Regions from separate parts of the Pantoea deleyi genome, predicted to be linked through region 2. Evidence: predicted binding sites of a transcription regulator. Region 2 holds the regulator's gene; the other holds the start of a gene.
The links. The regulator PhoB, encoded in region 2, activates phosphate uptake and scavenging genes when phosphate is short. The targets are predictions, from matches to a motif close to CTGTCATAAAACTGNCNNAT.
Positions count from the first base shown of each region.

Region 1 (7,333 bases), 1.0 Mb from region 2:
AACAGCAGCCACGGCGACGTGGACTATGCTCAGGCCTCTGCCGAGCTGGCGAAAGCCATTGCTAAACTGCGCGTGATCGAACTGACCAAAAAAGCGATGTAATCCAGCTTTATGCGTCACGAAATGCCAGCCCTCGGGCTGGCATTTTTTTTGTCTGACGGGCACGATCGGCCTGTTCGCCTAATTTCGGCCTGAGAAAAATGTAGTAATCTCAACCCCAAACCGCTTTACTTTCACCCGTAAAAATTCACTCAGGATGGTTATGTCTAACAGTGCGATGAGTGTGGTGATCCTGGCCGCTGGCAAGGGCACCCGTATGTATTCCGATCTGCCTAAAGTTCTGCACACACTGGCAGGCAAACCGATGGTTCAGCATGTGATTGATGCCGCTAAAGGGCTGGGTGCGCAGCAGGTGCATCTGGTTTATGGTCACGGCGGCGATCTTCTTAAAGCGACGCTGACCGACAGCACACTTAACTGGGTGCTGCAGGCGGAGCAGCTCGGCACCGGCCATGCCATGCAGCAGGCGGCACCGGCGTTTGCCGACGATGAAGATATCATGATGCTCTACGGCGACGTGCCGCTGATTGCTGAGGCCACACTGCAGCGTCTGCGTGAAGCAAAACCCGAGGGCGGCATCGGCTTACTCACCGTCGTGCTGGACGATCCCACCGGCTATGGCCGCATTGTGCGCGAAAACGACACTATCGTCGGCATTATCGAACAGAAAGATGCCAGCCCGGCGCAGCTCCGCATTAATGAGATCAATACCGGCATCCTGATCGCCAACGGCGGCGATCTCAAACGCTGGCTGGCGCAGCTCACCAACAACAATGCGCAGGGTGAATATTACATCACCGATATCATCGCACTGGCGCATCAGGAGGGGCGGGTGATTAACGCCGTCCATCCGACACGCATCAGCGAAACCGACGGCGTGAATAACCGGCTGCAGCTGGCGACATTAGAGCGCACCTTCCAGGCGGAACAGGCGGAAAAACTGCTGCTGGCGGGCGTGATGCTGCGCGACCCGGCGCGGTTCGATCTGCGCGGCACGCTGACGCATGGCCGGGATGTGGAAATCGACACCAACGTCATTATTGAAGGCCAGGTCACGCTGGGCGCGCGCGTAAAAATCGGCGCGGGCTGCATCATCAGAAACAGCGTGATCGGTGATGACTGCGAAATCAGTCCCTATTCGGTGATCGAGGATGCAAATCTCGCGACCGCCTGTACCGTTGGCCCCTTTGCCCGTCTGCGTCCCGGCAGCGAGCTGGCGGCGGCCGCTCACGTAGGCAACTTCGTTGAAATGAAGAAAGCGCGCCTGGGCAGGGGATCAAAAGCCGGTCACCTCTCCTATCTCGGTGATGCCGAGATTGGCGACAACGTGAACATCGGCGCGGGCACCATTACCTGTAACTATGATGGCGCCAATAAATCGAAAACCGTGATTGGCGATGATGTCTTTGTGGGATCGGACACGCAGCTGGTGGCACCGGTCAGCGTGGCGGCAGGCACCACCATTGCGGCAGGCACCACCATCATGAAGGATGTGACTGAGGCCGGTCTGGTCTATAACCGCAAAGCGCAGAACCATAAAGCGGACTGGCAGCGTCCGGTGAAGAAAAAATAAAATTTTTAACGGCCCGCGGTGCGGGCCGACGCAGTGCAGTGCCAAAACTATAATCCCCACTCTCTACAAGGCTCGGGGAACCGGCAACGCCGGATATCAGGTCGCATGACAACAGAAGTGGCGAAAAGCCATGTAGTCAGGAAAACATCATTATGTGTGGAATTGTTGGTGCAGTAGCACAGCGCGATATCGCAGAGATTCTGCTGGAAGGTCTGCGTCGTCTTGAGTATCGCGGATATGATTCGGCCGGGCTGGCCGTGGTCGATCGTCAGGGGCACGTGACGCGCCTGCGTCGTTTGGGAAAAGTGCAGAAACTGGCGGAAGCGGCCGAACAGCAGCCGCTGATTGGGGGCACCGGTATCGCGCATACGCGCTGGGCCACCCACGGTGAGCCGTCTGAGGCGAACGCGCATCCGCACGTCTCAGAGCACATCATCATCGTGCACAACGGCATTATAGAGAACCATGAACCGCTGCGCGCAGAACTGATCGCACGCGGCTACGTCTTTGCCTCCGAAACCGACACCGAAGTGGTGGCGCATCTGATCCACTGGGAGCAGAAGCAGGGCGGTTCGCTGCGTGAAGTCGTGCTGCGCGTGATCCCGCAACTGCGCGGGGCCTACGGCATGGTGATCATGGACAGCCGCGATCCGTCACTGCTGGTGGCCGCCCGCTCCGGCAGTCCGCTGGTTATCGGTCGCGGCGTCGGCGAAAACTTTATTGCCTCGGATCAGCTGGCCCTGCTGCCGGTTACCCGCCGGTTTATCTATCTGGAAGAGGGCGACATCGCCGAGATCAGCCGTCGTGATGTCACCATCGTCGATCGTGACGGCAACATCGTCACGCGCGCGGAGATCGAATCGAACCTGCAGTATGACGCCGGTGACAAGGGCATCTACCGTCACTACATGCAGAAAGAGATCTACGAACAGCCGATGGCGCTGAAAAGCACCCTGAGCGGCCGGTTCAGCCAGGGGCAGGTTGACCTCAGCGAACTGGGCGCGGGCGCAGAGGCGCTGCTGAGCCAGGTCGAGCATATCCAGATTATCGCCTGCGGCACCTCCTACAACTCCGGCATGGTGTCTCGCTACTGGTTTGAGTCGCTGGCAAACATTCCCTGCGATGTGGAGATCGCCTCGGAGTTCCGCTACCGCAAATCCGCGGTGCGCAGGAACAGCCTGCTGATTACCCTGTCGCAATCGGGCGAAACGGCCGATACGCTGGCGGCGCTGCGCCTCTCGAAAGAGCTGGGCTACCTGGGGTCGCTGGCGGTCTGCAACGTGGCCGGCTCATCCCTGGTGCGGGAATCGGACCTGGCGCTGATGACCAAAGCGGGCACCGAAATCGGCGTCGCCTCCACCAAAGCCTTCACCACTCAGCTCGCGGTATTGCTGATGCTGGTGGCGAAACTGGGCCGTCTGAAAGGGATGTCTGCCGACACCGAGCATGAGATCGTGCATGCGCTGCAGGCGTTGCCGAGCCGCATCGAGCAGATGCTGGCGCAGGATAAGCTGATCGAAAATCTGGCCGAAGGCTTCTCCGACAAGCATCATGCGCTGTTCCTGGGCCGTGGCGATCAGTATCCGATTGCGATGGAAGGGGCGCTGAAGCTCAAGGAGATCTCCTACATTCATGCGGAAGCCTATGCGGCTGGCGAGCTGAAACATGGCCCGCTGGCGCTGATCGATGCCGATATGCCGGTCATCGTGGTGGCGCCTAACAACGAACTGCTGGAGAAGCTCAAGTCCAACATCGAAGAGGTGCGCGCGCGCGGCGGCCTGCTCTACGTCTTTGCCGACCAGGATGCAGGCTTCAGCGACAGCGACGGGATGAAGATTATCCCGTTGCCGCACGTCGAAGAGGTGATTGCGCCGATCTTCTACACCGTGCCGCTGCAGTTGCTCTCCTATCACGTCGCCCTGATCAAAGGCACCGACGTCGATCAGCCACGTAACCTGGCGAAATCCGTTACCGTGGAATAAAAAAGTGGGCCCCGTCGCGGGCCCGCTTCATTTCAGCGCACTGTCATATAACTGTCACATTTCGTACATTTCACTGTCATCAAACTGTCCTATTTTCCCTCCTGCAGCAATCACTGACTCTTACTAAAACGGCCCCGAGCCTGACTTTTCTCCCCTGGAGGGAACATGACACTGATGCGTAGCACCGTAGCCCGACTCCTCGCCACCACTTTCGCCGTAAGCGCGGTATCTGCTTTTGCGGCAACCGATCTCACTGGCGCAGGCGGGACGTTCCCGGCGCCGGTTTATGCCAAGTGGGCAGCAGAATATCAGCAAGCCACCGGTAGCAAGATTAACTACCAGGGTATCGGTTCATCTGGTGGCGTGAAGCAGATCATCGCCAAAACCGTGGATTTCGGTGCGTCCGATGCGCCGATGAAAGAGGAAGACCTGCAGAAAAACGGCCTGTTCCAGTTCCCGACCGTGATCGGTGGCGTGGTGCTGGCGGTGAACCTGCCAGGGATCAAGTCAGGTCAGCTGACGCTGGATGGCAAAACCGTGGGTGACATCTACCTCGGCACCATCAAAAAGTGGAACGATCCGGCGATCGCTAAACTCAACCCGGGCGTGAAGCTGCCGGAAACCAACATCAACGTGGTACGCCGCGCTGACGGTTCAGGCACCTCCTTCGTCTTCACCAGCTATCTGGCGAAAGTGAACGAAGAGTGGAACAGCAAAATTGGTAAAGGCAACACCGTTAACTGGCCGGTCGGTCTGGGCGGTAAAGGCAATGACGGCGTCGCCGCCTTCGTTCAGCGTCTGCCGGGTTCCATCGGCTATGTGGAATACGCCTACGCCAAACAGAACAACCTGACCTACACCAAACTGGTGGATGCCGATGGCAAAGCGGTCGCGCCGAGCGAAACCAGCTTCAGCAATGCGGCGAAAGGCGCTGACTGGAGCAAATCGTTCGCACAGGATCTGACCTTCCAGAAGGGAACGGATGCCTGGCCTATCTCCTCAACCACCTTCATCCTGATCTACAAAGACCAGGCAAATGCGGCCAAGGGCGCCGAAGTGCTGAAGTTCTTTGACTGGGCGTACAAAAGCGGCAGCAAAACGGCCACCGCGCTGGATTACGCTGCGCTGCCGGATAGCGTGACCGAACAGATTCGCGCCGCCTGGAAAGCCAACATCAAAGACAGTTCTGGTAAAGCGCTGTATCAGTAATGGACCGACCCTGACCGGACACTGCGCCGGTCAGACCCCACGGGCGGCGTGATGCCGCCCTGATAACTTCTGAAGACCGAGACTTTTATGGCTGCAACGAAGCCGGCATTCAAAGCCCCAGGCAAACAGGGTGACAGAATTTTTGGCGCGCTGGTCAGGCTGGCGGCGCTGATTGTCCTGTTACTGATGGGCGGCATTATCGTCTCCCTGATCATCTCCTCGTGGCCCAGCATCCAGAAATTTGGTTTCGCCTTTTTGTGGACCAAAACCTGGGATGCGCCCAATGAACAGTTTGGCGCACTGGTACCGATCTACGGCACCCTTGTGACCTCCATTATCGCGCTGATCATCGCCGTACCGGTGAGCTTTGGTATCGCGCTGTTCCTGACTGAACTCGCGCCAGGCTGGCTGCGTCGCCCGCTGGGCACCGCCATCGAACTGCTGGCGGCGATTCCGAGTATTGTTTACGGCATGTGGGGCCTGTTTGTCTTTGCGCCGCTGTTTGCCGAATATTTTCAGACGCCGGTCAACGACGTGATGTCGGGCATTCCGATTGTCGGCGAGCTCTTCTCCGGTCCCGCGTTCGGGATCGGGATCCTGGCGGCGGGCGTGATTCTGGCCATCATGATCATCCCCTATATCGCCTCGGTCATGCGCGACGTCTTCGAGCAGACCCCGGTGATGATGAAAGAGTCTGCCTACGGCATCGGCTGCACCACCTGGGAAGTGATCTGGCGCATCGTGCTGCCGTTCACCAAAAACGGCGTGATCGGCGGTGTGATGCTGGGGCTGGGGCGTGCGCTGGGTGAGACGATGGCGGTGACCTTTATTATCGGCAACACCTACCAGCTCGACAGCCCGTCGCTGTTTATGCCGGGCAACAGCATCACCTCGGCGCTGGCCAACGAGTTCGCGGAAGCGGAGTCGGGCGTGCACGTCGCGGCGCTGATGGAGCTGGGGCTGATCCTGTTTGTGATTACCTTTATCGTGCTGGCGATTTCAAAACTGATGATTATGCGACTGGCGAAAAGTGAAGGAGCGCGCTCATGACCACCATTGAAATTCAGGCGCGCGCCGAACTGGAAGCTTCACGCCGCAAAATGCAGGCCTGGCGCAGCACCAAAAATAAAATCGCTCTGACGCTGTCGATGCTGACGATGGCATTCGGGCTGTTCTGGCTGGTGTGGATCCTGTTCACCACCGTGACGCGCGGCGTGGATGGCCTCTCCTGGTCGCTGTTTACCGAATCGACCCCGCCGCCGAACACGGCAGGCGGCGGTCTGGCCAACGCCCTGGCGGGCAGTGGCTTACTGATTTTCTGGTCAACCTTCTTCGGCACGCCGCTGGGCATCATGGCAGGGATCTATCTGGCGGAATATGGGCGCAAATCCGCCCTGTCAGAGGTGATCCGCTTCATTAACGACATTCTGCTGTCGGCGCCTTCGATTGTGGTCGGCCTGTTCGTCTACACCCTCGTGGTGTCGCAGATGCAGCACTTCTCCGGCTGGGCCGGGGTGATTGCGCTGGCGCTGCTGCAGGTGCCGATTGTGATCCGCACCACCGAAAACATGCTGCGTCTGGTGCCGGACAGCATGCGTGAAGCGGCCTACGCGCTCGGTACGCCGAAGTGGAAGATGATTTCGGCTATCACCCTGAAAGCGTCGGTCTCCGGCATTATTACCGGCGTGCTGCTGGCAATTGCCCGCATCGCGGGTGAAACCGCCCCGCTGCTGTTCACGGCGCTGTCGAACCAGTTCTGGAGCACCGACATGATGCAGCCGCTGGCAAACCTGCCGGTCACCATCTTTAAGTTCGCCATGAGCCCCTTTGCCGAATGGCAGAGCCTGGCCTGGGCGGGTGTGCTGATTATTACCTTCTGCGTGCTGCTGCTGAATATTCTGGCGCGGGTCATTTTCGCCAAAGGTAAACACGGTTAATTTCCGGCGCGGTCCTGTGCGGCGCCGTATAAGAGAGATGAATTATGAGTATCGCGACAGCATCAGCCGGTAAGATCCAGGTCCGTAATCTGAACTTCTATTACGGCAGATTTCATGCGCTGAAGAACATTAACCTGGATATCGCCAGGAATCAGGTGACCGCGTTTATCGGGCCATCGGGCTGCGGTAAGTCGACCCTGCTGCGTACCTTCAATAAAATGTACTCACTCTATCCGGAGCAGCGGGCAGAAGGGGACATTCTGCTGGATGGCGAAAACATTCTGGCAACCCAGCAGGATATCGCGCTGCTGCGCGCCCGCGTCGGCATGGTCTTCCAGAAACCGACGCCGTTCCCGATGTCGATCTATGACAACATCGCCTTTGGCGTTCGCCTGTTTGAAAAGCTCTCGCGTGCCGATATGGATGAACGCGTGCAGTGGGCGCTGACCAAGGCAGCACTGTGGAACGAAACCAAAGACAAGCTGCACCAGAGCGGTTACAGTCTCTCCGGCGGCCAGCAGCAGCGTCTCTGCATCGCCCGCGGCATCGCGATTCGCCCGGAAGTCTTGCTG
Region 1 covers NZ_CP071405.1:41,643-48,975, reverse strand. The annotation lists gene J1C59_RS00230 (F0F1 ATP synthase subunit epsilon) at 1-102, shown strand, start outside; gene glmU (bifunctional UDP-N-acetylglucosamine diphosphorylase/glucosamine-1-phosphate N-acetyltransferase GlmU) at 263-1,633, shown strand; gene glmS (glutamine--fructose-6-phosphate transaminase (isomerizing)) at 1,786-3,615, shown strand; gene pstS (phosphate ABC transporter substrate-binding protein PstS) at 3,781-4,824, shown strand; gene pstC (phosphate ABC transporter permease PstC) at 4,912-5,874, shown strand; gene pstA (phosphate ABC transporter permease PstA) at 5,871-6,761, shown strand; gene pstB (phosphate ABC transporter ATP-binding protein PstB) at 6,806-7,333, shown strand, end outside.
Region 1: the regulator PhoB is predicted to act here: its motif matches at 3,656-3,675, upstream of pstS (phosphate ABC transporter substrate-binding protein PstS).

Region 2 (7,333 bases):
ACTTTCACGCCGTGCGCTTTGGTCTGCACGCCATTAAACTGAATGCCCTGCTCCGCCTCATAACGCTCAACGCCCTGCAGGCCATAGAAGAAGTCGAAGTGCCACCAGCCGCGACGAAACTCGCCATCCGTGACCACCTTCAGGCCGTTTTCACGCTGTTTCGCGACCACATCGCGGATCGCCGCATCTTCGACCTCACGCAGCGCAGCGGCAGCGATCTCACCGGCGGCAAACTGTTCGCGCGCCTGTTTGATGGCGGCAGGTCGCAGGAAGCTGCCGACGGTGTCGGCACGGAACGGGGCGGTTTCTCTTTGCATGATCACTCCTTTCTCGCCTGCCGGTAATGACGGCAGGAAATAGTTGCATTCTGATATAAATAGCCATCTGGATGGCTAAATGTCTGCGCACAGAGTGGCACGCACGGGACGCCGCTGCAACTGAAGAAAATTCAGCGATGATGAAATTAATTCATGTTCGGGGTTATTTCAGGGAGGCCTGCGCCTGAGCGATCTGACTTTCCGACAGCGGCAGATAACCGGCCTCGCTGACGCGCCGCTGTCCCTGCACCGAGAGCACCTGCTGCAGAAAGGCCGCCACCAGCGGCGGCAGCGGTTTACCGGGCGCTTTATTGACGTAGAGGTAGAGCGGACGCGCCCAGGGGTAACGGCCGCTGCGGATGGCGTCGGCATCCGGAACGATCGCCTGTCCCTGATCGCTGCTCACCGCCAGCATTTTTACGCCGCTGAGGTGAAAGCCGAAACTGGCGTAGCCAATGCTGCGTGGATTGCCGGCGACGGCCTGCACCACCGCGGCCGAGCCAGGAAACTCCGCGACGTCGCTGCGGAAATCGCCCCGGCACAGCGCCTGCTGCTTGAAAAATCCCCAGGTGCCGGAGGCGGAGTTGCGGCCATAGCGCTGAATCGGGCGGCTGCGCCACTGCGCCCCGGTCAGGCCGAGATCGCCCCAGCGCAGCGGCACATCGCGTGCGCCGCACAGGCGGGTCACCGAGAAGATGGCGTCGAGCTGACGCGGCGCAATCTGCTGCAGCGGGTTGCGCTGATTGACCACCACCACCAGCGCATCCATCGCCACCGGTACGGCCAGCGGCGGATAGCCGTAGCGCGCCTCGAAGGCCTGGCGTTCATCGGCCTGCATCGGGCGGCTCATCGGCCCCAGCTGCGCCGCCCCCGCCGCCAGCGCGGTCGGGGCGGTCGAAGAGCCGGAGGCCTGCACCTGCACGTTAACGCCCGGCACCTGACGGCTGAAATCTTCGCTCCACAGCGTCATCAGATAGCCGAGCGTATCGGAGCCCACGCTGCTGAGGTTACCGGCGAGCGGGCCGGGCTGGGCGATCGCCAGGCCCGGCAGCAGTGTCATGAACAGTAAAAGAAGGAGGCGCATCAGCAAGATCCGGCGGCGATTAATGTACGGCATTCTCCTGCATCACGCCGCTGACAATCAACCTCGCTGGCAGCGTAAAGGTAAAACAGGTCTCGCTGTGCGGCACACTGGTGATGTCGAGCCGCGCGTTATGGTGGCTCAGCGCATGTTTCACAATCGCCAGCCCCAGCCCGCTGCCGCCGGTGGCCCGGGAGCGCGCTTTATCGACGCGATAGAAACGCTCGGTCAGGCGCGGAATATGCTCCGGCGCGATGCCCGGCCCGTTGTCGCACACCCGCAGAGTCGCCCCCTGCTTGCTGCGCAGCCAGCTGATGTCGATCCGCGTGCCCGCTGGCGTGTGATTGACGGCGTTGTAAACCAGATTGGAGATGGCGCTGCGCAACTGCTCATCGTTGCCGAACACCTTAAGATGGGGATCGGTATGGAAATGGATCTCGTGCCGCCCGCCGCTCAGCGTCGCCGCCTCATGCTGCAGCAGTTTCAGCATCACCGGCACATCCACCTTCTCTTTGAGATCGATGGCTGGCGCGGCCTCAATGCGCGACAGCGTCAGCAGCTGCTTAACCAGACTGTCCATCCGCCGCGTCTGCTCCGACATGGTGTGCAGCGCTTTGCTGCGCGAAGGTTCGCTCATCACCGAATCGTTCATCATCTCCAGATAGCCCTGCAGCACCGTGAGCGGTGTGCGCAGCTCATGGCTGACGTTGGCAAAGAAGTTGCGGCGCGCGCCCTCCAGCTGGTGCATCTGCGTGACATCGCGCGCCACCAGCAGCCACTGTCCTTCGCTGTAAGGCATCACGCGAAATTCCATGTGCAGTTTGTTGTTGAGCACCAGCGTCAGCGGCTTGTCAAAATCGCGCTGACGGAGATAGCGGGAGAACTCCGGATAGCGCAGGAGATTGAGGATATTCTGGCCATTATCTTCCGGCCAGCGCAGGCCAAGATGCTGCTGCGCCAGCCCGTTGCACCAGAAAATCGTTCCCTCTTCGGTGGTCAGGATCACCGCATCCGGCAGCGATTCGGCCCCGCTGCGGAACCGCTTGATCAGATTACCCAGTTCACGCCGCCGCCGCCGGTTTCGCAGCTGCATCTGATAGAGGCCATAAAACAGCGGTTCCCAGCTGGCGCGCCCGGTGGGTGGGGTCATGGTGCGGTCAAGCCACAGCCAGTGCGACAGCCGCATCAGATTGTGAAAGTGCCACAACAGTACCGCCAGCACGCTCAGCAACAGCCACCAGGCCAGGCCGCCGAACAGCAGGCCCAGCAGCAGCCCCGGCAGGCAGGCCAGCAGCAGTTCTGCAAGTAATCTCTTCCAGGAGAGGCGTTCCAGCACGGTGAAAACTCCGTTCAGTAGCGGGCAGAGAAACGATACCCTGTTCCACGAACGGTTTGTACCATGCGATCGTGGCCGGAGACTTCCAGCGCTTTACGTAAACGGCGAATGTGGACATCGACCGTGCGATCTTCCACATAGACATTGGTGCCCCAGACGTGGTTGAGCAGCTGTTCGCGGCTGTAAACCCGTTCCGGGTGAGTCATAAAGAAGTGCAGCAGCTTATATTCGGTAGGGCCCATCTCCAGCGGCGTGGTTTCGGACATCACGCGATGCGAGGAGGGATCCAGACTCAGCCCCTGCATCTCAATCACCTCTTCCACGGCCATCGGCGAAATACGCCGCATCACCGCCTTGATCCGCGCCATCAGCTCTTTCGGCGAAAATGGCTTGGTGATGTAATCATCGGCGCCGACTTCCAGCCCGCGAACCCGATCTTCCTCTTCACCGCGCGCGGTCAGCATCATCACCGGAATATCGCGCGTCATCGCTTCGCGTTTCAGGTGTTTGATAAACTGAATGCCGCTGCCGCCGGGTAACATCCAGTCCAGTAAAATCAGGTCGGGCCAGGGTTCAATCAGCTTGCCCACGGCGCTGTCATAATCTTCCGCCTCAATCGGCTGATAGTCGTTCTGCTCCAGAACAAAACACAACATTTCGCGGATGGGGGCTTCATCCTCCACAACCAGAATGCGCTTAGCCATTATTACTCCTGCAGATTATGACGGCTGTCACTGAGATTCGCGGCGCCATTATGCGTCAGATTTGTGACACTTTTATGAAAAACATAACCTGCCTGTAACCTCGTGGGTAATCATTTATGACAGGGCCACGACATTTTTTTGCTTTGGCCGCAGAGCCCGTATAATCGCCGGGCGAATCACAACGGCAGGGACTCATCATGCGCATTATTCATACTGGGGACTGGCATCTGGGGCAGTTCTTCTACAACAAAAGCCGGGCGGCGGAACATCAGGCGTTTCTCGACTGGCTGCTGATCCAGATTGAACAGCATCAGGTGGATGCGCTGATTATTGCGGGCGATCTCTTCGACACCGGAACGCCACCCAGCTATGCCCGCGAGATGTTCAACCGCTTTGTGGTGGCGCTGCAGCCTACGGGCTGCCAGCTGATCGTGCTGGCCGGCAACCACGACTCCGTTGCCACGCTGAACGAGTCGCGTGAACTGCTGGCCTGCCTTAATACGCGGGTGATCGCCACACCGCAGGAGAACGACGACGTGCTGCTGCTCACGACCCGCCAGGGCGAACCGGGCGCGCTGCTCTGCGCCATTCCCTACCTGCGTCCGCGCGACATCCTGCGCAGCCGGGCGGGCCAGTCGGGACGTGACAAGCAGACCTCGCTGCTGGAGGCGATCGCCGAGCACTATCAACAGCGTTTCGCCGCCGCGCAGGCGCTGGGCCATGCGCTGCCGATCATCGCGACCGGCCATCTCACCACCGTCGGCGTCAGCCAGAGCGATTCAGTGCGCGACATCTATATCGGCACGCTGGACGCCTTCCCCGCCAGCGCCTTCCCGGCGGCTGACTATATTGCGCTGGGCCATATCCATCGCGCCCAGCGCGTCGCGGGCAGCGAGCATATCCGCTACAGCGGCTCGCCGATCCCGCTGAGTTTTGATGAACTGGGCAGCGAAAAGAGCGTCTTCCTGGTGGCGCTGGCGGCCAGCGGCCTGCAATCTGTCACGCCGCTGGTGGTGCCGCAGACGCAGCCGATGCGAATGCTGAAAGGATCGCTGGCGCAGATCGCCGATCAGCTCAACGCCCTCAGTCCGGTTGCGCAGGCGAAGCCCACCTGGCTCGACATCGAGGTCACCACCCAGGAGTACCTCAGCGACCTGCAGCGGCAGGTTGAGAGCCTGACCGCCGCGCTGCCGGTGGAGGTTCTGCTGCTTCGCCGCAGCCGGGAACAGCGTCAGCAGAGCCTGGCGCGGCTCGATAATGAAACCCTGAACGAGCTGAAGGTGGAGGAGGTCTTCGCCCGCCGCCTGGCGCTGGATGAGGCGCTGGATGAGACGCAGATTGACGAGATGACCACCCTGTTCCGCCAGACGCTGGCCGCCATGGAAGAGACCCAATGAAGATCCTCACGCTCCGGTTTAAAAACCTCAATGCCCTGCGCGGTGAATGGTTCATCGACTTCCGTGCCGAACCCTTTGCCAGCAACGGCCTGTTCGCCATTACCGGTGCCACCGGGGCCGGTAAAACTACCCTGCTCGACGCCATCTGTCTGGCGCTCTATCACCAGACGCCGCGCCTGGGGGCGATATCCCAGAGCCAGAATGCGCTGATGACCCGCGACTGCGCGGAATGCCTGGCCGAAGTGGAGTTCGAAATTAAAGGCGAGGCCTGGCGCGCCTTCTGGAGCCAGAACCGCGCACGCGGCACCGCCGACGGCAAGCTGCAGGCCCCGCGCGTGGAGCTGGCGCGCTGCGCCGACAACGTGATTGTCGCCGATAAGGTTGGCGACAAGCTTAAGCTGATCGAAACCCTCTCCGGGCTCGATTTTGAGCGTTTTACCCGCTCGATGATGCTCTCTCAGGGGCAGTTCGCCGCCTTTCTCAACGCAAAGGCCAGCGAACGCGCCGAACTGCTGGAGGAGCTGACCGGCACGGAGATCTACGGCCTGATCTCCACCGCGATCTATGAGCGCCACAAAGAGGCGAAGACCCAGCTGGATCTGCTGCGCAGTCAGGCGGGCGCGATGGCCCTGCTGGATGACGAGGCGCGTGCGGCGCTGCAGCAGCAGCTCGCCGATCTGACCGACGCCGAACAGCGGCTCAGCACAGACTATCAGCAGGCGCAACAGCAGCAGCAGTGGCTGCAGCAGACGCAGCAGCTTGAGCAGGAACGTGAGCAGGCGGAGGCCGCGGTTCAGCAGGCACAGGCCGCCTCGCAGGCGGCAGAGGGTGACCGCCAGCGGCTGGCCCGCAGCGAACCGGCAGAAAAACTGCGCGGCATCCTGCAGCAGCGCGACACGCTGCACGCCGATCAGCAGCAGGCGGACAGCCGCTGTCAGCAGCTCACGGCCGCCGCCGGGCAGGCGCAGCAGCAACAGCAGCAGCATCAGCAGCACTACACCGCCATCCAGACCGCCCGTCAGCAGGCGCTGCAGGACCAGCAGCAGCAGGAGCGTCTGCTGACAGACCAGGTGCTGCCGCTGGATCAGCAGATTGCGACACGCCAGCAGCAGCTCTCAGAACAGCAGCAGGAGAACAGCCGCCAGCAGCAGCATCTGGACCAGACGCAGCTCGCCCTGACGGCGCAGACGCGCCAGGTCGCCGGGTGGCAGCAGGCGCTGGCTGAACAGCAGCAGTTACAACGGCAGCTGGCCGATCTGGCGCAGTGGGGTGCCTCCCTGCCCGTCTGGCAGGAGAACTTTGCGCTGCTGGCTCAGCGTGAGACGACGCTGGCGGGCCTGGCACAGCAGGCGGAACAGCAGCAACGGCAGATCGCCGCGCAGCAGGCGCAGCAACAGCAGCAGGCTGAGCAGGCGCTGCCGCGTCAGCAGGCGGAACAGCAGGCTCGCGCGGCGCTGTCGCAGGCGGAGCAAGTACTGACTTCGCTTCAGGAGCAGCATCCGCCGGCAGCGCTGCGCGCGGCGCTGAGCCAGCTGCAGCATAACCGTCCGGCGCATCAGCAACTGCTGCTGCTCGCCACGCAGTGGCAGCCGCTGCACCAGCAGCTCGGTCAGCGTCAGCAGCGCCTGAGCGCGCTGGAAAAAGCACATCAGCAGAGCGAGGCGGAGCTGCAGACCCTGCGCGAGACGTGGAAACGTGAAAAGCAGCAGCTGGACGATGTCGAAAAAATCTGTGCGCTGGAGCAGCAGATCGCCGACCTCAGCGATTACCGCGCCCGCCTCACCGCCGATCAGCCCTGTCCGCTCTGCGGCTCCTGTACACATCCCGCGGTGGACGCCTACCGTTCGCTGGAAGTAAGTGCTAACCAGCAGCGTCGGGCGGCGCTGCAGCAGCAGACCGAGGCGCTGCGCGAAGCGGGCACCACCAGAGGGGAGCAGCTGAAACAGTCCGCGCTGCAGCAGCAGACCCTGCGTGAAGAGATCGCGCAGACGCAGCAGCAGCTCGACCGGCTTGAGCAGCAATGGCAGGCGCTGAGCAGTGAGCTGGCACTCACCTTCCCGATTGCCGATAGCGAGGCGCTGGCCGCGTGGCAGCAGCAGCAGAGCGAACGGGAAAGCCAGCTTGAGCAGCAGCGCCAGGCGCAGGAGGCCGCAGAACAGGCGCGGCAGGCCGCGAAAGATCACTACCTGCAGCAGGCGCAGGCCTGGCAGCAGCATCAGCAGGCGGAACAGCTCGCTCAGCAGTCGCTGGCCAGCCTGCAGCAGTCGCTGGAGGCGCTGCAACAGCGGCAGCAGCAGGAGCAGCAGGCGTGGCAGGCGCTGCAGAGCCGCCTGGCGCAGCAGTTCAGCGCCCACGATCTGACCCTGCCCGCCGCCGCCGATCGTGACGCGTGGCTGGCGACGCAGCAGAGTCGCTGGCAGCGCTGGCAGGAAAGTGAGCAACTGCTCGCTAACCTGCAGCCGCAGCTGCTTAAGGGAGAAACCCAGCTCGCCGCCCTG
Region 2 covers NZ_CP071405.1:3,026,968-3,034,300, forward strand. The annotation lists gene J1C59_RS14360 (cobalamin-independent methionine synthase II family protein) at 1-317, opposite strand, end outside; gene J1C59_RS14365 (PstS family phosphate ABC transporter substrate-binding protein) at 481-1,401, opposite strand; gene phoR (phosphate regulon sensor histidine kinase PhoR) at 1,421-2,734, opposite strand; gene phoB (phosphate response regulator transcription factor PhoB) at 2,749-3,438, opposite strand; gene sbcD (exonuclease subunit SbcD) at 3,636-4,835, shown strand; gene J1C59_RS14385 (AAA family ATPase) at 4,832-7,333, shown strand, end outside.